Regions from separate parts of the Shewanella sp. MR-4 genome, predicted to be linked through region 2. Evidence: predicted binding sites of a transcription regulator. Region 2 holds the regulator's gene; each other region holds the start of a gene.
What was found. The regulator FliA, encoded in region 2, starts transcription of late flagellar genes. The targets are predictions, from matches to a motif close to CTAAAGNTNNNNNNNNNNNNGCCGATA.
Positions count from the first base shown of each region.

Region 1 (7,624 bases), 940 kb from region 2:
CGCCCGCTATTTCAACGTGAAGTTGAACTCGCCAACGAAGGTGCAAAAGATCTAGGTTACGCTAACCTCTCTGAGTTATGGCGCAGCCAATACGATATGAAACCCGATGAATTTTCACAGGAATTAGATCGTTTATGGGGTCAAGTTAAGCCTCTCTACGAATCCCTGCATTGTTATGTTCGCGGCGAGCTGAATAACGAATACGGTGACGCCATCGCGCCAAAAACTGGCCCTATTCCCGCACACTTACTTGGAAATATGTGGGCGCAGCAATGGGGTAATGTGTACGATCTCGTCGCCCCTGACGATGCCGATCCTGGCTACGATGTGACAGAATTACTCGAGCAAAAAGGCTATGATGAACACAAGATGGTCAAACAGGCCGAAAGCTTTTTCACCTCGTTAGGCTTTGCGCCGCTGCCAGACAGTTTTTGGAGCCGCTCTTTATTCTTGCAACCCAAGGATCGTGATGTCGTTTGTCATGCCTCGGCGTGGGATTTGGATAACCTCGACGATATTCGCATCAAGATGTGTATCCAGAAAACCGCTGAAGACTTCACCGTTATTCACCACGAACTTGGGCACAACTTCTATCAACGTGCCTATAAACAGCAGCCTTTCCTGTTTAAAAACAGTGCCAATGATGGTTTCCATGAGGCCATTGGTGACACGATCGCGCTATCAATTACCCCAAGCTATCTAAAACAGATTGGCTTGCTCGAAGACGTGCCCGATGCTTCCAAGGATATTGGCTTACTGCTGAAACAAGCTCTGGATAAAATCGCCTTCCTACCCTTTGGTTTGATGATTGACCAGTGGCGCTGGAAAGTCTTTAGCGGTGAAATCACTCCAGCACAATATAACCAAGCCTGGTGGGAATTAAGAGAGAAATACCAAGGCGTTAAGGCGCCGACAGACCGCAGCGAAGCCGATTTTGACCCAGGTGCCAAGTACCATGTGCCCGGTAACGTGCCTTATACGCGCTACTTCCTCGCGCATATTCTACAATTCCAGTTCCATAAGGCACTGTGTGATACCGCTGGCGATAAAGGGCCTGTGCACAGATGCAGTATTTATGGCAACCAAGCTGCAGGGGAAAAGCTCAATAAAATGTTAGAGCTGGGTGCAAGTCAACCTTGGCCAGTTGCTTTAAAAGAAGTGACAGGTACTGAGGGGATGGATGCCAAAGCCGTACTCGATTATTTTGCGCCGCTTAAAACCTGGCTCGATGAGCAAAACACGGCGGCGAATCGTCAATGTGGTTGGTAATTAAGCCTCTGACGAAATGAAGCCTCTGACGTCAGTAACACCTAAGCTCTTAGGTGTGAAAATGTAACCGATAAAAATGCCCAACGATGTTGGGCATTTTCTTTTTAAGCTTCGGTATTAGTAACGAACGCGAGGAACAATCAGATAAAATCAATGCATTCAGAAACCTATTAACGCCAACCCATTCCCTTGCGATTTGCCTCTTTATTCTCAATCTTAAGCTGTTCGGATTTAGTCAGCATCACATATAAGGCGCCCGTGCCGCCCTGCTCGGTTTTCGCCGAATGATAGGCCAGCACCATATCAAGCTGAGACAACCAATGGCAGACGGCAGATTTCAGCAGGCCAGCCACGGGTTTACTGTTATGGCCCTTACCATGGATAAGCATGACGCAGCGTTCCCCATGGGCCTGCGCTGCTAACAGATAATTGAGCAACGCATCACGGGCCTGACTTAAACGGTAGGCATGTACATCTAATTCCATCTTAACGCTGTACTGCCCCAGCCTTAAGCGCTTAAATACCGCTCCTTGTACCCCTTCGCGCTTAAAACTGGCAATATCATCGGGCGCTATTATCGGGATCAAACTCAAATCCAAGGGCATGCAGGCTAAATAAGCCTCGCGTTGCAAGGCATCACGGCGCTGAAGTTGCTCCTCCGTTAGTGCCTTAGGCTGCAAATTCACCGCTTTCACATCACCCTTAAGTGGCACAACCCCCGCCATTTCTTCAAAAAACAGTGCTGATTCATCATCTAGCATGGCAAGCTCCTCCACTCTTAACGCTCAGTGTGCACTTTTAGAACAGAAACACACTTTGTAAACATTCAACCCTTTAGTTCAGCGGGCACCTCCATTATAGTGGCGCCATGAATGCTTGATTAGAATAATGTAATGAGATTTTTGCTGCTAGCCCTGATATGCCTATTGTCGCTTCCAAGTTTTGCTACTCCCGCAAAAGCCAAAACAACCATGACAACCGATCAGCTGATCAATGCTAATTATCCGCTGTTCACTAAAGCATTTACTGAGCTTGCCCCCGAAGTCACCGCCGAGATTTATGCGAAAGATGCAAGCTATCTCTCTGAAAGCCAAAGTAAAGAGATCTATTATGGCCGTGAGAGCATTGTTGCTATATACCAACGTTTTTTCGATAAAATCCGCAATAAAAAGGCCCGTATCGATATCGATTTCCGGGTACTCAACCGTAAGCTATCCGGCAACAGCGCGTTCGACACTGGCTATTATTTAGTGCGTTTTTACCCCGCAGAAGAAACTGGCGAACCTGTGAGTGAATTTGCTGGCAAATTTGTGATTGGCACCCAAAAAGACTCTCAGCAGCGCTGGAACGTCACACTGGATATGAATAACCGTGCCGAACCCAGTTTCTATTTGAATGCCAAACCTGTACCCAATCTTTACTATGGCCGCCAGTTCCCACCGTTACCGGACAGCCAAAAGAAAAAGCAGTAATCTATTATATTTTAAAGCATTACCATTATGACACACGACAAAAACTGCCCTTGCGGCAGCCAGAAATCCTACCAAGACTGCTGCCAAGCACTGCATCTAGGGCTCGATTCAGGAGCACAACTGGCGACAAGTCCTGAGCAATTAATGCGCTCTCGCTACTGCGCTTTTGTGTTGAAAAATTTTGATTACATTATCAAAACACACCATGCAGCTTACCTCGATGGCTTAACCCTTGAGCAGCTCCAACAAGGTCCACATCCCGAATGGTTAGGGCTCGATGTATTATCCGCCAATGACACTACCCAGCCCGATGGCAGCAAGTTCGGTACTGTAACTTTCAAAGCCTGGTATAAGATGAATGGCGAGATTGATGCCATTTACGAGCGCTCAGAGTTTATCTTCGAGCAAGGTCGTTGGTTTTACACTAAAGGCCATCAAATGCATGCCAAATTACCGGGGCGCAATGATCCCTGCGTCTGCCACAGCGGTAAGAAGTTTAAGCAGTGCTGCATGAAGGGTTAACCAAGTCCACAGATAAAACAAAAGGCAATCGATTGATTGCCTTTTGTTTTTATATCACCTGTACGACTAATCTAACTGGTTAATGCGTCACAAGATTAGGTTCTTTTGCCGCCAATAAGAATTGCGCAAATTCGGGCTCTCGCAACGCAGGACTGTATAAATACCCCTGCGCCTGATGGCAAAAACTCTTGGCCAAAAACGCTTCCTGCTCGGCGGTTTCAACCCCTTCTGCGGTCAAGGAAATATTGAGCGCGCTTGCCATCGCAATAATGGCCGAGACGATTTCTTGGCTTTCGCGGCTAATGGTGAGATCGGAGATAAAGGAGCGGTCGATTTTTAACTTACTGATCGGGAACTGTTTAAGATAGCGCATCGAGCTGTAACCCGTACCAAAGTCATCGATGGCCAGCCCCACACCCAGCTCTGCCAATTCCTGACATAAGAGCGTGGCATGGCGAATGTCGCCCATTAATTCCGTCTCGGTGATCTCAAGGATCAGGGTCTTAGGCTTTAAACGATAGCGCGTCAGCAGTTGCCAGACTTGCTCATACAGGTTTCCACTAAAAAACTGCCGCGCCGACACATTAACATGCATGCTTAAATCGGCATTATGGTGCTGCCATATATTTAATTGTCGGCACGCGGCCTCCAGTACCCAGCTACCAATGGCGTTGATCATCCCAGATTGTTCGGCAATATCGATAAAAGCGCCGGGATACAGCACGCCTCTTTTAGGGTGATGCCAGCGGATCAGTGCTTCGGCGCCGATATAGGTTTGCTGCTCTAAATCCCTCAAGGGCTGATAATAAAGCTCAAACTGACGACCGCGAATCGCACTATGTAAATCACGCTCTATTTGCGCATCTTCCTTAAAAGCACTGAGCAAGGCACTGTTAAACACTTGAATAGCAGTGCCCTTTTTCTTTTTCGCGTATTGCACGGCAATATCGGCACAAGTTAGCGGTGCAAACAAATTTGCCACCGAGGCGATATCGACAACTGCCAGTGCGGGTTTTGGCTCGATTTGCTCACGACCGATTAAAATCGGCATGGCTAAATGCTGATACAGGCGGGTACTGAAATAATCCAGATCGTAAACCGCGTTATCATCGGTGAGCAACACGGCAAACTCGTCGCTACCGACGCGGGCAATTTCGGTTGCCTTATTGATTTCAGAGAAATGTTTTAAGCGTCGGCCAATTTCAATCAGCAAGCTGTCGCCATTTTCGTGACCATAAGTATCGTTAAAACGCTTAAAAGCCACTAAATCAACGAGTAACAATAATCCCTTGTTGGTTTTCTCTAGTACTCGATTAAAGTGACTGCGGTTATTCAGCCCAGTCAAACTACAACGCCAAGCTAAACGCTCAAGCTCTGCTTTATAGTTGTGTTCATCCGTGCTTTCTTCGCCGGAGACTAAGGCGTAATGATTACCTCGATCGGTGATAAATTGGCTGACCACATACTTAAGCCAGTATCGACTTCCATCGGCTCGATTAAATTGCACTTCGCCCTTGGCCTGCTCGCCTCTGAAGATTTGCGCGAGCGTTAGTTCAGCTAATTCATTGTGCTGTTTAAAAAAACTTAACTCGCGTAAATTGGTGCCTATGCTTTTTTCACGCGCTAAGCCAGTGATCTCCGCGTGAGCTTGATTCACGTATTCCACTTTTTCGGTGTGCAGGTTAATCAGCATGCTCATCTGGCGAGACTGCTCGGTGGCACAGCGGAACAGGCTTAAGCGCTCTTCTTTGTCATAGGAGTGTTTGGTGGCCAGCGTGAGGGCCAGTTGATCGGCCATTTGGCAGGCAAGATGGATTTCGCTATCGTGCCAATGGTGAGTTAATTGCGCACGCTCAAGACAGAGTACACCTTCGAGATGGCCGTTAATGCGAATACCAATCTCGAGACTGGATAAAATCTGCCGTGGGACAAAGTAGTTATCGACTAACTCAGTCAAGCGCGGATCGATAAGCGTGTTGCCCGCATCTATGTGTCTATGACTTTTTAGTTCATTTAAATAGCGTGGCAGTGTCTGCAACTGCGAAGGTCGGTAGGTGTCTTGTAGGGCCATGGCGCCAAATTGCGCCACCAGGGATTGGCTCGATTGATCGGCGGAAAAAATCCACACCGATACCAGAGAAATGGCTAAATTTTGGCAAAGTAGCTCAGTGGCTAACTCTGCGGTCTTAGTAAAATCCCCCTGCTGTTTAGCTGTGGAATGCACTAAAGACTCGACTAAATGCTGATGCTGACGTCGCTTCACTCTGATCCCTACAAAACTTCGTGTTGGGTAAAACGATACTGCTGCGACTAACACGCCTGTGTGTCGGCGGGTTAATGGAGCCGATTTATCATTATTTTTGTTGATGCAGATTACACTATCTATATTTTAAACAGCAACATCGGCCACAATTTATTACAAATTAACACTAACGGACTTCACAGTCGCTTGCATCATAGGCCATTCTCTAATTGGAAAATCATTTTCTCGACACTCACATCGAAGACCAGCTTGAGGGTAACACCCGCTTCATCCTGCACAATATTCCCTTGGGTTTGGCTAAAACGCGCTTGAGCCCGCTCCAACATCTTAGTCGCTTCGACCTCAGCCTCTGCACCCGCGAAGGATAACTCCAACACTGTATCCTGCTCATCAATCACAGCGCCAATATCCACAAAACTGCCGCAATCGGTGCATGTGTCGTTTACGGTAGCCGCTTGTCCTGCAATGATACCTTTCATCTGTTTTTCCTCTCTAATCGCTGTAAGGGTGATGCATCAACTTAAACCAGCATCATTAACGCCTTATTATAGATAACAGTGGCTGCAGAGACTCAGCTTTAGCTCACGCTTATTATTGTGCATCAGCACAGTTGACGGCTATTTGGCCAACAAGTTCCTTTCATCCCAACCAGTGCTTTTAAAGACAGCATCTTGCTTAACCGCCCGATAGCGACTAGGAAGCAAGACGACATACTCGTTAGGCGCTGGCCAATAACGGCACTAAGTTCCGTTGAATCGCCAGTTGATCGGCAAAATGCATGACGTCCATTTTCGGGGATGGCAACTGGCCACGTTGGCGCAGACGTGTGGTGAGATCGCAATTGCTTAAGGCTTCGGCCATCGCGATAGGCTCAGCACCGCGGATCACTAACGCTTCAGGGCGCAGCGCCTGTTGCAATTGAAACGCCCTCGCCCCTTGCTCGACAAAAACAGCACTATTGTCGGTAACCTTGTTATCCGTCGATAAATCCGCCACAAGTGCTTGCTTTGGGGGTAACTCGAACTGACGTTGTAATTTTTCTGCATTATCGAGCTCTTTTTGCCATTGAAACTGCGCCATGTCCCTCGCGTCTGCAGACAATAGCGACAGCAACAGGGCGAACTCTCCTCGCCTGTTGTGTTCGATTGCCGCATTTAAGCGGGAGCCAATTTGGGCTTCATTGATTAAAGGAACATCGATTCGCATAAAAAAACATCACAAAAACAACTCGTTGTTAGTTAATCGACCAGTTGAACCAGAACTTTAGGAAAATTTTCATATTTAGACTTTACATGCCAAACGTTTCTGACTACTATGGCGGCCGCAATTGAGGAGGGGTTCCCGAGTGGCCAAAGGGATCAGACTGTAAATCTGACGGCTCCGCCTTCGAAGGTTCGAATCCTTCTCCCTCCACCATTTGCACTAACAATTAGCGATGCTATAAAAGATACTCGTGGAGGGGTTCCCGAGTGGCCAAAGGGATCAGACTGTAAATCTGACGGCTCCGCCTTCGAAGGTTCGAATCCTTCTCCCTCCACCACTTTTATCTTATGTGGTTCGTCAATCGTTAGTCTGCTGTAAACTTGCTTTACTCTTAAATCCGGCCAAGATTTAAGATGTCTTTTAAGTTCTACTTGAAAGCGAAAGAAAATATGTGGAGGGGTTCCCGAGTGGCCAAAGGGATCAGACTGTAAATCTGACGGCTCCGCCTTCGAAGGTTCGAATCCTTCTCCCTCCACCACTTCTTTCTCATTTCATTCTCTATCTCGCTTTATTTCCCAAGTTTTCAAATCCATAACCCGTGTGACCCCCTTTTAGCACTTTTGCTTGCTCAAACGCATTTCTCGCAAACATCGATTTAGCCAATAAAAAAACGCCCCATTCGGAGCGTTAAATAACAGTGCACAGCGCTAAGTGGCGATTAATCGATATTCAGGTACTTATGGGTCTGAATCGATAAACGCCAGTTGCGGGCAATACACACCTTCATGGCTAATTCCGTCGCCCTTGGTTTTTGGCTGATCGGTTGCAGACAAATAGTTTTCACTGACACATCAATCCCTTTGAGTAACTCATCGAGTTCGTCGATATGATTTTC
Region 1 is NC_008321.1:2,442,074-2,449,697, forward strand. Features, by position in the region: gene SHEWMR4_RS10780 (M2 family metallopeptidase) at 1-1,269, shown strand, start outside; gene smrA (DNA endonuclease SmrA) at 1,440-2,030, opposite strand; gene SHEWMR4_RS10790 (hypothetical protein) at 2,163-2,741, shown strand; gene SHEWMR4_RS10795 (YchJ family protein) at 2,769-3,263, shown strand; gene SHEWMR4_RS10800 (putative bifunctional diguanylate cyclase/phosphodiesterase) at 3,343-5,526, opposite strand; gene SHEWMR4_RS10805 (DUF406 family protein) at 5,718-6,005, opposite strand; gene SHEWMR4_RS10810 (VC2046/SO_2500 family protein) at 6,244-6,732, opposite strand; tRNA gene SHEWMR4_RS10815 (tRNA-Tyr) at 6,858-6,942, shown strand; tRNA gene SHEWMR4_RS10820 (tRNA-Tyr) at 6,982-7,066, shown strand; tRNA gene SHEWMR4_RS10825 (tRNA-Tyr) at 7,183-7,267, shown strand; gene queE (7-carboxy-7-deazaguanine synthase QueE) at 7,448-7,624, opposite strand, start outside.
Region 1: a site for FliA is predicted at 6,767-6,793, ahead of SHEWMR4_RS10810 (VC2046/SO_2500 family protein). Genes of this name have one in related genera too.

Region 2 (7,624 bases):
TTAACCAAAGGGATTGCTAAGTTTTCTGTGGTAGCAATCGCGGCTTATTTACTACTCAGTCATTATTTTAACGATATTCTACTCCTGTCAGCCGATCATCTTCCCGGTAACGTCCATCATGCGCTGGATTTGTTAGTGTGGATGTTTATTCTGCTTTGCTCCTCCGTCTTAGTCATTGTGGTGATCGATGTGCCGTTTCAGATCTGGAACCACAACAAACAGCTGAAAATGACTAAGCAGGAAGTGAAAGACGAGTATAAAGACACCGAAGGTAAACCTGAGGTCAAAGGGCGAGTACGCCAAATGCAGCGTGAGTTAGCGCAGCGACGCATGATGGCCGAAGTGCCCAATGCGGATGTGATTGTGGTGAACCCTGAGCATTATGCGGTGGCTATTAAATACGATGTGAAGCGCTCTGCAGCGCCTTTTGTTATCGCTAAAGGTGTTGATGAAGTCGCGTTTAAAATCCGCGAAGTGGCAAGGGCACATAACATTGCGATTGTCTCTGCACCACCGCTGGCGCGGGCAATTTATCACACCACTAAGCTTGAGCAGCAGATCCCTGAGGGCCTATTTACCGCGGTGGCACAGGTGCTGGCTTATGTGTTCCAGTTACGCCAGTACCAAAAAGGTCGTGGCCGTAAACCTATTCCAATCCCTGCTAATCAACCCATCCCTGACGAGCTGAAGCACTAGTTGAGTGTTAAGTTAACGAAGAGATAGTTCACAGAGATAAAACCATAACTTGAACTGTTAGCGGTTGGCGCGCTTTTTGCTTCCAGGCTGTTATACGTCAAAGTTTAGGTATCTGTGAATGGATGTTAAAGCCTCCCTAGGCCAAGTAAAACAGTTGAAACTGAGCTCTTTCAAGGGCATAGGTACGCCAATGCTAGTGCTTGCGGCATTGGCTATGATTGTATTGCCTATCCCGCCGTTTCTACTCGACGTTTTATTCTCTTTTAACATTGCCTTGGCTTTGATTGTTCTTCTTGTCGCGATTTATACCGACAGACCTTTAGATTTTGCTGCTTTCCCAACCGTTTTATTAGTCGCGACACTGCTGCGACTCGCGCTTAACGTGGCATCGACCCGTGTAGTATTACTCGAAGGCCATAATGGTGGTGACGCCGCCGGTAAGGTGATTGAGGCCTTCGGCTCAGTGGTGATTGGCGGTAACTATGCAGTGGGTTTGGTCGTATTTATCATCTTGATCATTATCAACTTTGCCGTTGTGACTAAAGGTGCTGGCCGTATTGCCGAGGTGAGTGCTCGCTTTACCTTAGATGCGATGCCCGGTAAGCAAATGGCCATCGATGCCGACTTGAACGCAGGTATTATTAATCAGGATCAAGCCAGAACCAGACGCGCCGAGGTGACCCGCGAAGCCGACTTCTATGGCGCAATGGACGGTGCATCTAAGTTTGTGAAGGGCGATGCGATTGCCGGTATCATGATTTTGGTTATCAACATTCTCGGTGGGTTTATTATCGGGATTGTGCAACACGGTTTGACATTCTCCCAAGCTGTTGAAATTTATACCCTGTTAACCATTGGTGACGGTCTCGTCGCACAAATTCCTGGTCTATTACTGTCAATCGCCGCGGCGTTGATGGTGACCCGTCAAAATGAATCTGGCGATATGGGCCAGATGCTGATTAGTCAGATGTTTGACAGTCACAAGTCACTCAGTATTGCGGCCGGCGTACTCTTTGTCATGGGTATTGTGCCAGGCATGCCACACATGGCGTTTTTAAGCTTTGCCGTGATCACAGGTGGTGCCGCTTACTTTATATTTAAACGTAATGAAGCCAAACGTGCCAAAGCCCTTGAGCAAGTCAAAACGGGCCCAGCGGAAAGAGCCGAAAGAGAACCTAAAGAACTTAGCTGGGACGATGTACACCATGTTGACACTATCGGTCTGGAAGTGGGTTATCGTTTGATCCCATTAGTCGATAAAGGGCAAGGTGGTGAATTACTAAGTCGGATCAAAGGGGTACGTAAAAAGCTTTCTCAAGAGCTGGGCTTCTTGGTGCCTGCGGTACATATTCGTGACAACCTCGATTTATCACCCAATGCCTATCGCATCTCGTTAATGGGCGTGGTGGTTGGAGAGGCGGATATTCGCCATGACTGCGAACTCGCCATCAACCCAGGCCAAGTTTACGGTAAGCTCGATGGTATCGAAACGCGTGATCCTGCCTTTGGTCTCGAAGCCGTGTGGATTGCCCCTGAGCTGCGTGAACATGCACAAACCTTAGGTTATACCGTGGTGGATGCCGCGACAGTGGTGGCTACCCATATCAGCCAAATATTGACGAATAACGCGGCGAAACTCTTAGGCTATGAAGAAGTGCAACAACTGATGGATATGCTTGCCAAGCATTCGCCTAAGCTGGTGGATGGCTTTATTCCTGATGTGATGCCGCTTGGAAATGTCGTAAAAGTGATGCAAAACCTATTAAATGAAGGAGTTTCTGTCAGAGACTTGCGTACCATAGTGCAAACTTTGTTAGAATACGGCACTAAGAGTAACGATACTGAAGTGTTAACGGCGGCAGTACGTATCGCATTGAAGCGCATGATAGTTCAAGAGATCTCGGGTCCTGAACTTGAAATACCTGTCATAACTTTGGCGCCAGAGTTGGAACAGATGTTGCATCAGTCAATGCAAGCAACCGGTGGCGATGGCCCAAATATCGAACCTGGTCTTGCGGAGCGTATGCAGCAATCCTTAGCGGATGCCGCTCAAAAGCAAGAAATGGTTGGTCAGCCCGCTATTTTGCTAACGTCAGGTATGTTACGTGCGACACTGTCTCGCTTTGTTAAATATACTATTCCTAATCTCAGAGTGATTTCTTACCAAGAAATCCCCGATGAAAAGCAAATACGCATAGTGTCTGCCGTCGGCCAGTAGAGGACGCATAAGTGAAGATTAAACGTTTTTTTGCCAAAGACATGCGTGCTGCACTGGCCCAAGTGAAGGACACGCTCGGCTCCGATGCCGTGATTATGTCGAATAAAAAGGTCAATGGTGGCATTGAGATTGTGGCCGCCGTTGATTACGACGAGCCCAAAGCGAAGGCGCCTGCCGCTGCACCGACTTTTATGGATGTGAGTGATGACTTAGTATCGCTCGGTGCTAAAGCGCCGATTCGTGCTGAAACTAAGTTAAAACCATCGGCGCCAGCGGACTCTCTCCAGGCATTGCTCGAGAAGCAACAAAGCCGTTTAAACCAACAGCTCACCCATCAACAGCAAGACGCCGAACTGCCTGCGTGGGCTAAAGGATTACAAGCACCTGTGGCACCTAAAGCTGAGCGTCGCGATATGGGCAATCCTTTCGATAAGAAACCGCAGAGCTCGCCAAAGCAAAATGCGGATCTCGAAGCCATGCGCGATGAATTATCATCCTTACGTAATTTGTTGACCCATCAGGTTTCAGCATTGATGACTGAGCATAAAAAACGTATCGACCCTGTCGGTGCCATGCTGGAGTCAAAGTTGCTGGAAGCCGAGTTTTCTCCAGCTGTCGCGAACAAGTTAGCGGCGCTCAGTCAACACTATACCCCTGCAGAATTAGTTCGTGCACTGCCACAAAGTCTAGCGAATATGCTTGATAACCAAGGTGATGATATCGTTAAGCAAGGTGGTGTTGTTGCGCTGGTAGGTCCAACTGGAGTCGGTAAAACTACGTCATTAGCTAAATTAGCTGCACGCTTTGCGGCCCATCATGGTGCGGATCAAGTGGCTTTGATTACCACAGACCATTATCGTATTGGCGCCTATGAGCAATTGGCCACCTATGGCAAAATTATGGGTTGTCCAGTCAAACAAGCCCATGACCTTGCTGAACTAGAACAAATTCTGTATCAGTTCAGAAATCGCAAGCTAGTATTGATAGATACCGCGGGTATGGGTCAACGAGATATGCGGCTTTACCAGCAACTTGATAATTTAACTGCAAATAGCAGAATACCTATCCGCAGTTATCTGGTACTGTCTGCCACAGGACAGCGCCGCGTGCTGCAAGATGCTGTAAATCACTTTAAACGCATTCCCTTATCTGGTGTTGTACTCACCAAACTCGATGAATCCGTGTCTTTAGCGGGCGCATTAAGTGTGTTGATCCAAAGTGGGTTGCCATTAAGTTATGTTACGGATGGGCAGCGAGTGCCCGAAGATATGAAAGTCGCCGATACCTTACTGCTCGCTGAGCAGGCATTAGCGGCCTTAGAAAACACTGAAGAACAATCGTTACCAGACACAGCGTGGTCAGATAATATGACCTGTGCATTTGAGTAGAGTTATGACCCTGGATCAAGCAAGTGGTTTACGTATGATGAATCAACCCTATAACGAAAAAGTGAAAGTAATCGCGGTTACGGGTGGTAAAGGTGGCGTGGGTAAAACCAGTGTGTCCATCAATACCGCTGTAGCATTAGCCGAAAAGGGCAAGCGTGTCTTAGTGCTTGATGCCGACTTAGGCTTGGCAAACGTCGATGTCATGTTAGGGATCCGTGCTGAACGTAACCTTTCCCATGTACTCTCAGGCGATGCTGAGCTGGATGATATTATTGTCCGTGGTCCTAAGGGCATAGGCATTGTCCCCGCGACCTCGGGTACTCAAGGCATGGTAGAGTTGAGCCCTGCGCAACATGCGGGCTTAATTCGTGCTTTCAGTGAGATGCGTACCCAGTTTGATATTCTCATCGTGGATACTGCCGCGGGGATTTCTGACATGGTACTCAGTTTCTCTCGCGCGTCACAGGATGTGTTGGTTGTTGTTTGTGACGAGCCAACCTCCATCACTGACGCTTATGCGTTAATCAAAATTCTCAGCCGTGAACACGGCGTTTTCCGCTTTAAAATTGTTGCGAATATGGTGCGCAGTTTACGCGAAGGTATGGAATTGTTTGCTAAACTCAGTAAAGTGACCGACAGATTCTTGGACGTGGCACTTGAACTGGTTGCGACCATTCCATTTGATGAAAACCTTCGCAAATCAGTGCGTAAACAAAAGTTAGTGGTTGAGGCTTATCCTAAGTCTCCAGCTGCGATAGCGTACCATGGCCTAGCGAATAAGATCATGAGTTGGCCAGTACCACAGCAACCTGGTGGGCATTTGGAGTTTTTCGTTGAGCGTTTAGTTCAGCGACCAGATTTTCAAGAGGAAAAAACGAGTGAATAAAGCCGCAGCGTATACTTGTTTAGACAGTAAAACGTCAATCGTTGAACAGTATGCACCGTTGGTTAAAAGAATTGCACATCACTTGCTTGCCAGATTACCTGCCTCAGTGCAGCTCGATGACTTGCTTCAAGCGGGGATGATGGGGTTATTAGAAGCATCATCCAAGTTTGATGGTGGCAAAGGTGCAAAGTTTGAAACCTTCGCCGGCATAAGGATCCGTGGCGCCATGTTGGATGAGATCCGTCGTGGCGATTGGGTTCCCCGTTCTGTTCATCGTAATAATCGTCGAGTTGCTCAAGCCATTGATGAGTTAGAGCAAGTGTTGGGTCGTGATGCTCGCGACACAGAAATTGCAGAAAAACTTGATATGACGCTCGATGAGTACCATCATATTCTTAACGATGTTTCTGTTGGTAAAATCATAGGGATAGAAGACTTAGGCGTATCACAGGATATACTCACTCCGAGCGATAATGTGAGTGATGGTACATTTGAAGCACTAGCAGAGACCCAGTTTCATTCAGCATTAGTAGAGGCGATAAAATTATTGCCCGAAAGAGATGCGCTAGTGCTATCGTTATACTACGATGAAGCATTGAATTTAAAAGAAATTGGCGCCATTCTTGAGGTGAGCGAGTCGCGAGTTAGCCAGATATTAAGTCAGGCAATGTTGCGACTCAAAGGCAAACTCAAGCATTGGACATAAGTATAATTATTTATTGAGCACAGAATGTCAGCTCACCGGAGGAAACCTTGGACAAGAATATGAAGATTCTCATCGTTGATGACTTTTCGACAATGAGACGTATCATCAAGAACTTGTTGCGAGACTTGGGATTTAACAATACCCAAGAAGCAGACGACGGCTCAACCGCGCTGCCTATGCTACAGAAGGGCGACTTTGATTTTGTCGTGACAGACTGGAACATGCCAGGTATGCAGGGTATTGATTTGCTTAAGGCTATTAGAGCCGATGATTCCCTAAAACATTTGCCCGTGTTAATGGTTACCGCCGAAGCAAAACGTGAACAAATTATTGCTGCCGCACAAGCCGGTGTTAACGGCTATGTGGTTAAGCCTTTTACCGCAGCAACACTAAAAGAGAAGTTAGATAAAATATTCGAACGACTCGCTTAAGCAGGGATGAGCTATGAAGTCACAAACATCAGGGCTCATTACGCTCGAGAAGGCTCAGCGTTTAGTTGAATTATTAAGCGCGAATGAACAAGCTCAAGCAGATGATTTATTTAGGGAACTCGCGGCTCCACTCCAAAGGGAGCTCTTTGATGAAGTTGGCAAATTGACTAGACAACTTCATAGCGCATTAATGGATTTTCAAGTTGACAATCGTTTGGTTGAACTCGCGAATACCGAAATTCCCGATGCTAAGGAACGGCTAAGTTATGTCATCGACATGACAGAACAAGCCGCGAATAAAACCATGGATGCGGTAGAAGAGTGCTTGCCGCTCGCAAATGCATTAACGGCGAATATTCAGCAAGTGATGCCATCTTGGGATAAGTTGATGCGGCGTGAAATTGCCCTGAGCGATTTTAAAGCACTTTGCCACAATGTGCAGCATTTGATGTCACGTAGCGAATTGGATTCCAATCGCTTACGCGAATTGCTCAACCAGATTTTGATGGCGCAGGATTTTCAGGACCTGACTGGACAAATGATCCGGCGGGTGATCGATCTAGTGATGGAAGTTGAAAGTAATCTGGTGTCTATGCTGACAGTATTTGGTGAGCAACCCGTGATTGAGAGTCAGATTACTCAGAAAAATAATATTGAAGCTGAAGGACCGATAATGAATGCCGAGCTTCGTCAAGACGTCGTTACCGGTCAAGATGAAGTCGATGATCTGCTATCGAGTCTGGGTTTCTAACTGGGAGTCAATTTGATGGCCTTTGATGTAGATGAAGAGATACTCCAGGACTTTTTAATTGAAGCGGGCGAAATTCTTGAGTTGCTGCAAGAGCAGCTGGTCGCGCTTGAAAACAATCCTGATGATACTAACTTGCTAAATGCCATTTTCAGGGGGTTTCATACTGTAAAGGGCGGTGCGGGTTTCCTTAGTCTCACTCCCATGGTGGATGTCTGTCACGAAGCAGAAAACACCTTCGATTTATTACGCACAGGCAAGCGCAGTGTCTCCGCCGAGTTAATGGACATCATTCTTCAAGCTGTCGATGCGATTAACACTATGTTTGCTCAAACCCAACAAGGCGAGCAACAAGATCCCGCCGATCCTGCATTATTGGCTAAATTAAAAATGCTGAGCTCCGGTGAGCCGCTTCCTTCCGAATCAGGCCAAAGTCATGCCGAAGCTGAGTCACTGCCTGAACCAGAACCTGTTATAGAAACTGTGGTTGAAGTCGCCGCAGTTGAAGAAATGCCGATTGAGAAGTCAGAGCTATCAGATTCCAGTATTGA
Region 2 is NC_008321.1:1,501,369-1,508,992, forward strand. Features, by position in the region: gene flhB (flagellar biosynthesis protein FlhB) at 1-696, shown strand, start outside; gene flhA (flagellar biosynthesis protein FlhA) at 815-2,914, shown strand; gene flhF (flagellar biosynthesis protein FlhF) at 2,926-4,302, shown strand; gene SHEWMR4_RS06800 (MinD/ParA family protein) at 4,307-5,188, shown strand; gene SHEWMR4_RS06805 (RNA polymerase sigma factor FliA) at 5,181-5,894, shown strand; gene cheY (chemotaxis response regulator CheY) at 5,942-6,325, shown strand; gene SHEWMR4_RS06815 (protein phosphatase CheZ) at 6,339-7,076, shown strand; gene SHEWMR4_RS06820 (chemotaxis protein CheA) at 7,092-7,624, shown strand, end outside.

Region 3 (7,624 bases), 2.2 Mb from region 2:
GCCGCAGGATACTGTGTTATTTAATGATTCCTTAGTGGAGAACATTCGTTATGGCCGCCCCGATGCGACGGATGAAGAAGTGCGCCATGCCATCAAACTTGCACATTTAGAACATTTTATCGCGTCGCTCTCCCAAGGTTGGGATACCAAAGTGGGTGAGCGGGGCTTAAAGCTTTCGGGCGGGGAGAAACAGCGTGTGGCCATTGCGCGGGCGATTTTAAAAGGATCCCCAGTGTTAGTCTTTGATGAGGCTACATCCTCCCTCGACAGCCGCTCCGAACAGGCGATTCTGTCGGCACTGCGTGAGGTCGCGAAAGGGCATACCAGCTTAGTCGTGGCGCATAGGTTATCGACTATAGTCGACGCCGATCAGATCGTGGTCTTAAGCCAAGGGGAAATTGTCGAGCAGGGGAATCATCAGTCTTTACTGACTCAGGATGGTTTATACGCTAAGTTGTGGCGCATACAAAATGAGCAACAACAGCTTTAGGTGTAAATATCATAAGCTTTCGATGTTAGTGTAACAGCGTTGGGACAATTCAGTTTTTATTCAGCTTCGGCTCTCTATACTCGAATCCAAGCAAATAATCATAAGAGGTGCTTGGCATGGAAAATATGGCATTAAGAGTCAATATTGAAGGCAAAGAAGAAAAAGTAAGCACAGACTGGTTTGCGATTATGGCAACCCTTAAAAAGCGCGGTGTGGATTATGATTCGCTACAACGCATTCACGCAGAGTTAAACGCAGGCCTCAAAGTAACCACAAGACGTTTAACTCTGGCAAAATTGAATCAAGAACTTGAATTAGCTGGGATTATCCGTAGAACCAATGAATATAATGCAGATATTCGTGGTGGGTATTAGAGAGTATCACTGCTCAATCAAAACAAGGGAATATAAGAAATTATATTCCCTTTGGTTTATCTGCCTTCCAACCTTCACATAACAGACTGAATTTAGTGGTTGATTCGTCAATTCGCGTGAGCCGAATGACTTGGCCTTCACGAAAACACACTAACTCGCCCTCGATCTCAGTCAAGCGATTACAGCTTTTACAACTAGTGCTGGCAGTCTTACTGTCTGGCATATGGCTTACAAAGCTTGCTTTCACAGCGTTTCCTTAACTTAATATGCAGTTGTTTAATCTAATGTGTGCATCACGGATCTTACCCCTTTTGTGATACGCATTCAAATTACCTCTTGCTAAATTAACTGTAGACGAAAGTCGTACAAAAAGCATGCAGTATTAGGTTAACTATTGATTGATATGGGAATAGTACTTATCCAATGAAACTGACAAACCACTTTCGAGCACAATCCTCACATGGGATGGCTTAAGTTGTCTCGGCTCTGTTACCCCGCAGGAGTGGGCTATCAGGGCTAAGTCGTGGTGTAGATTATGGTTATAGTTGGCGACACGTGTCGATTTATCCCTAGGATTAAGACCTTGCTGGAGCTTCTTATTATGGGTTGTGATCCCTGTTGGGCAGGTGTCTTTGTTACATTGCAGCGCTTGAATACATCCTAGGGCAAACATATTGCCACGGGCCGAGGCGATAAAGTCCGCACCCAAGGCGAGCGCCCAAGCCACCCTCGATGGCACTATGAGTTTGCCTGAGGCGATTACTTTAATGCGTTTACGTAGCCCACGCTGAATTAAGATATTCACCAATATGGGCAGGCTTTCCTTGAGTGGCAGCCCCACATAATCCATTAAGGGTTGAGGGGCGGCTCCCGTGCCGCCGTCGGCACTGTCTAAGGTAAAAAAGTCCGGGGCGGATGCTTCGCCACGGCGCTCAATTTCATCGCAAAAATCTTCGAGCCATTGCACGTCCCCAAGTACGGCCTTAATGCCGGTGGGTTTCCCCGTGACCTCACGTACTCTGGCAATCATATCCAGAATGTCAGCCACATTTTTAAACTCGATATGACCATTGGGGCTTATGGAATCATGGCCCTGCGGGATACCGCGAATTTTGGCAATCTCCTCGGTGACTTTAATCCCAGGCAGGATACCGCCTTTACCAGGTTTCGCGCCTTGGCTCATTTTGATTTCAAACATTTTAACTTCAGGATGTGCGGCGATCTCTATGAGCTTGTCATCGTCTAAATGGCCCTGCTCATTACGCACGCCATATTTAGCGGTACCAATTTGAAAGACTAGGTCGCAGCCGCCCTTTAAATGGTAAGGGCTTAAGCCACCTTCACCGGTATTTAACCAACATCCCGCCTGCGCTGCGCCGTGGGATAAGGCGGTGACAGCAGGGCGTGATAGGGCGCCGAAGCTCATGGCGGAAATATGGCAAATGGCCTTAGTGGTGTAAGGCTCACGGCAATGGGGGCCAATGGTTTGAGGCAGAATTGGAGTGATATCTTCATCTTGAGTAGGAAAGGCGGTATTCATAAACATAATGGCGCCCGTGCTGTCTAGCGGGCGTGTCGAGCCAAACGCGATGGTTCTGTCGACGTTTTTCGCGGCGCGATATACCCAACTCCGCTCAGCGCGGTTAAAGGGCAATTCTTCCCTGTCCTGTGCGAAAAAGTATTGTCTAAAAAACTCACCTTGTTTCTCAAATAAATACCGAAAGCGACCTATCACAGGGTAGTTGTGGCGCACGGCCTGCTTGGTTTGCAGCTTGTCGGCAATGTACATATAGACGACAGCGAGGGCACCTAAACCAATGAGAATTAAAAAGAGTCCTGAGAAGAGATCCAGTCCCCACATAAACCAATTGAGTTCTTGCATCTTGTTATCCTCTATTCGTGTCCATAACGGGTGGAGATAAGGCTAGCTGGCTGCCCATCATGGATGGAGAGTAAAAACAGCTGGCTGTAATCATCTTCTGCGATGGTGGGGATTTCAGGGCCGCCAAGGGCCTTGATGATCAGTGGGACGGTATTGGAATGCCCCGCGATTAAGCTGTTACCTTTAACGGCATGTACTTGTTCAACAATCTGCTGGATATGGGCTTCGAGTGGTTTTTCTGCAGCGACCACGGTAATGGGTAAATGCCGCTCCGAAGACATAGGCAATAAGGTTTGCTGGGTTCTTTGATATTGGGTCGCGATCAGTTGCGAGATCTGTGTCCTTTGCAAGGCGCTAACCAGCGCGAGGGCACGTGCATGGCCATCATCTGAAAGTGTAGGATCGCCTGCTGGAGCGTCGGCTTTTTCGGCGTGTCTCACCAAAATAATCAATCGATTATCGGCAAAAGCTTGATTGATGGGGCTGAGTCCAATGCTAGTAAAGAGTAACAGGCCTAACAGCAGAGTGTGCAATAGCCGAGGGGCATTGAAGCTGTTGATGCGCAAGGAGTGGCTGACCACTGTTAACCATTGGGGAATTGCCATGCCGTATATCCTTATCTAATGGGCGTATGCAAGTGTGATGCTGAGGCGAGTAGATTCATCATGGGTATCATTGCCTTAGGTTGTGATGGTACTGCAATTTATAAAATTACTAAAGTTGCTCAATTTTTGGTCGATAATAAAGTCATCCCAAATTGAATGGATTAGCATCATGGAAATCAACAACCCTGTACAGGTACAGACGCCTGCTACGCCCCATAAGAAGTATGCTGACAATGCCGCTGCTAATAGTGAAAAGACGAAAAATGTGGAAGCGCCCGGCAAACAGACTGCATACCAAACCAGTAAGCAGCTAATGAACCAGGCTATTTTGTCGGCACAGGAAGAAGTGAGTCTAAAATCCGGTGATCAATCCATGGCGTTACTTTATCGCGCGGCAATTGAAGCGATAGATAAGGAATTAGCGCCTTCGATGGGGCCAAATGCTACCCAAACTAACTATGACAATAACGTCGATTATTCTCCCGAGGCGACGGCCGATAGGATTGTGAGTTTTGCGACGCAATTTTTTAGCATTCACCAACAGCAAAATTCGAATATGAGTCTGAACGATCAGCTCGACAGTTTTATGAGCATCATAGGCGGCGCTATCGATAATGGCTTTAAGGAGGCGCGGGATATTTTGTCCGGCCTTAAAGTGCTGCAAGGGGATATCGCCGATGGCGTCGATAAAACCTATGGATTAGTGCAAGAGGGATTGCAGGCCTTCCGAGATAGCTTCAATAAGAAACCAGATGAGACACAAACGGCTAGCGCATAATGTCCCGCGCTTAGCACTCAATGTTGTTGCCATTTCCCTTGTGTTAAGCCCCTTGCAATAAGGGGTTTTTGTTGCGCAGAGAACAGTCTATGCTAGGGGTCTATTTAACGTTTTGCTTGAGGGCGAGTTATGTGGACTAGGGGACGTGTTATTGAACGTATTGATTGGAGTGATAAATTATTTTCGCTGCGGATAGCGGCCGAACTGGCGCCCTTTATTCCGGGTCAATTTATTAAACTCAGTCAGCTGCAAGATGATAAGCGTGTCGCTAGAGCTTATTCCCTGGTTAATTCCCCCGATAAACCCTATGCCGAAATCTTGGCTGTCGCCGTAGAAGAGGGCCAGTTATCCCCACAATTACAAAATCTTGCCATCGGGGATGAAATCGAGATCACCCCCACAGCCACAGGCTTTATGACTTTAGATGAGATCCCTAAGGGAGCAGGGCAAGGCCCTCACTTATGGCTGTTAGCCACGGGCACGGCCGTGGGGCCATTTTTATCTATGCTCGATACGCCAGAGCCTTGGCAGCGTTTCGAAAAAGTCGTGCTCGTCTATGGTGTCCGCGAAGCTAAAGATTTAGCTTACCTTGATAAATTAAAGGCTTATTCGGTGCAATATCCTGATCAGTTTATCCTGTGTTTAACCGTCACCCGTGAAAAGCTTGACGATGCACTGCAATGCCGTATCCCCGATGGCTTAGTCTCGGGAGAGATTGAAGCTAAAGTCGGTTTAGCGCTCAGCGCGGCGGATTCACAGGTGATGATTTGTGGTAATCCGGGGATGATCAGTGGCGCGCAGGCCGCGTTGCTCGACAAGGGACTCGCGAAGAATTTACGCCGCGCTCCGGGACAAATTACCGTCGAGAAGTATTGGTAATCGGTTGAGTGTTAATGACAAATAATTAGTCTTAATCGTTTTAATGTCAGTCATATAGAAGGATTTTTTGATGAAGTTGCTCTGCTCCCTCGCTTCACCCTATGCTCGCTGTGTTCGCACATTAATCCGTTATTTAGGGATTAAGGATATCAAAGAAGTCTTAGTCAATCCGATGGAAAACACCGCCGAGCTGCTCGATGTTAACCCGCTTGGGCAGATCCCTTGCCTCATTACCAACGATGGTGTGCCTATCTTCGATAGCGAAGTGATCATACGCTATTTAGACGCCGAATTAGGTGAGCAGCAGATGTTCGGTGGCCAAGTGAATAATTGGGTATTGCAGTGCCAATATTCGATGATCAAAGGTCTTATCGATAGCGCAGTAAAATTGCGCCAAGAACAAATGCGTGAAGAGGAAGGGGTGAGATCGGCCTTTTGGACATCGCGTTTTGAGCAAGCGCTGCTGCGGGGTTTGATGCAAATGGAACACCAGAGTGTGATCACTCAGGCAACGATTCAGGCGCCACAATTAGCTTTAATTTGCTTATTAGATTATGTGGATTTCAGACATCCAGAACTCGATTGGCGTAAAGTGGCTCCCGCGACCTCGCTCTGGTTTAGTGAAATGCGCGATCTCCCGGCGTTTGTGGAAACTCGCCCAGCGTAAAAGGCGTTTAATGGTCTGTCGAGCGGCGGCCTCTATGGGTCTCACGGCGATTATGTTCACCAAACGCGCCGTAGAGATCCTTGGTAATGCCGTAATCTACCCTACGATCATTACCGGTTTGGCGTCTATCATCATAGTGTTGATAGCGGCACTGGCAATTGGCCATAGTGCATTCTTCCATGGGGAGTTCTGGGGCTTCCTTTGACAGAAAACGCTTCCCTTTGAGTTCATCTACCTGATCACAGCAACTGCCTTCATTTTCGATGCTGACGCAATGGAAGCGTCGATCCTGAGCTGCAAGCCGTTGATTTTTCTTTTTCACGGTTTCCATGAGTTTGACAAAGTGCTTGCGCTTTTTAGGACCGCGTTTGAGTGTCATAAACGCGAGTAGCGCTACCGCGATGACCAGCAGTAGTAAAACGCCCAACATACCGCCTCCTCATGTATTTTTAGCAAATTAAGGTTCAGTTTAGTTTGGTTTGAGATAATCACCAGTTTTAAGTTTTATTTCATTAAAAACAAAAAGTTAATCAACCTATTGCCCTACTTCATTTGATCTATTACTCTTACGCAACTGATAACTATTATCATTAATAGTCTTAAGAATTGACTCACGCTTGCTGTCATCATTTTGGGGAGAAATCGCGAATGAAATGGGTAACTTGTGCCGCTTTACTTGGGTTAATGTCGGTTGCGAATTCGGCTAGCGCTGATGAGACATTAACCGTTTACTCCTACCGTCAGCCGTTTTTGGTTGAGCCTATTCTGAAGCGTTTTACAGAGGAAACAGGCATAGGGGTAAATTTTGTCTTTGCGAAAGACGGTATTGCCGAGCGTATCGCCCGTGAAGGCCGTTTATCCCCTGCGGATTTAGTGTTAACTTCAGATTTCTCTCGCTTGGTTGAATTGGTTGACAAAGACCTGACTTCTCCCGTGAAAAGTGAGCAGCTCAATAGCAATATCCCCGCGCAATACCGCGATCCCGATGGACAATGGTATGCCTTAACGATGCGTGTGCGTAATCTCTATACGGCAAAAGATCGTCTCGGCCCACAAGCCATCAGCTACGAAGAGTTGGCCGATCCTAAGTACAAAGGCAAGATCTGTACCCGCAGTGGCAAGCATCCTTACAACATCGCCTTAGTGGCGTCTATGATCGCCCACCACGGTGAGGCCGACACTAAGACTTGGTTGCAAGGTGTGAAAACCAACTTGGCACGCAAGCCTCAGGGTAACGATAGAGCGCAGGTGAAGGCGGTTAAAGAGGGCTTGTGTGATATCGCCATTGGTAACAGCTACTACTACGGCAATATGCTGCAAGATCCGGAGCAAAAGAGCTGGGCTGAAGCCGTAGTGATTAACTTCCCGAACCAAGCCGATCGCGGTGCCCATGTGAACGTTTCTGGTATGGTGCTCACTCGCCATGCGCCGAATAAAGACAATGCAATCAAGTTGATGGAGTTTCTGTCTGCGGATGTGGCACAAAAAGCCTATGCCGAAGTAAACATGGAGTATCCGGTGAAAGCCGATGTCGCGCCTTCAACTTTAGTTGCTTCGTGGGGCGAGTTTAAATCCGACCAATTACCGATTTTCAAATTGGCGGAATACCACCAAGCGGCGGTGAAATTGTTAGATGAAGTTCAGTTCGATCTCTAGTTTGGCGTTACAATCGATAGCCAGATAATGAAGATAGTTAGACAGTGATAAGTGCGCCTTGATTGGCGCACTTAGGTTAAAGGATCCACATGATTTTAGGATTAGCCAGAAGCTGGTCGCTTACTGGTTATGCCATAGCCGCGCTACTGGTGTTACCCCTCTTTGCGTTAATTCTTCAGGCGGCGCAGCCCGATGAGGCCGTCTTTGGTCATCTGCTCTCCACTGTATTACCCACATATATCTCCAACAGCCTATGGTTGATCCTGTGGGTGAGTATTGGTTCACTCTTGTTG
Region 3 is NC_008321.1:3,996,003-4,003,626, reverse strand. Features, by position in the region: gene SHEWMR4_RS17540 (ABCB family ABC transporter ATP-binding protein/permease) at 1-490, shown strand, start outside; gene SHEWMR4_RS17535 (hypothetical protein) at 607-864, shown strand; gene SHEWMR4_RS17530 (hypothetical protein) at 905-1,111, opposite strand; gene SHEWMR4_RS17525 (FMN-binding glutamate synthase family protein) at 1,256-2,746, opposite strand; gene SHEWMR4_RS17520 (histidine phosphatase family protein) at 2,758-3,351, opposite strand; gene SHEWMR4_RS17515 (DUF5610 domain-containing protein) at 3,521-4,129, shown strand; gene SHEWMR4_RS17510 (ferredoxin--NADP reductase) at 4,259-5,008, shown strand; gene SHEWMR4_RS17505 (glutathione S-transferase N-terminal domain-containing protein) at 5,079-5,675, shown strand; gene SHEWMR4_RS17500 (hypothetical protein) at 5,683-6,105, opposite strand; gene SHEWMR4_RS17495 (Fe(3+) ABC transporter substrate-binding protein) at 6,324-7,331, shown strand; gene SHEWMR4_RS17490 (ABC transporter permease) at 7,421-7,624, shown strand, end outside.
Region 3: a site for FliA is predicted at 3,461-3,487, ahead of SHEWMR4_RS17515 (DUF5610 domain-containing protein). Genes of this name have one in related genera too.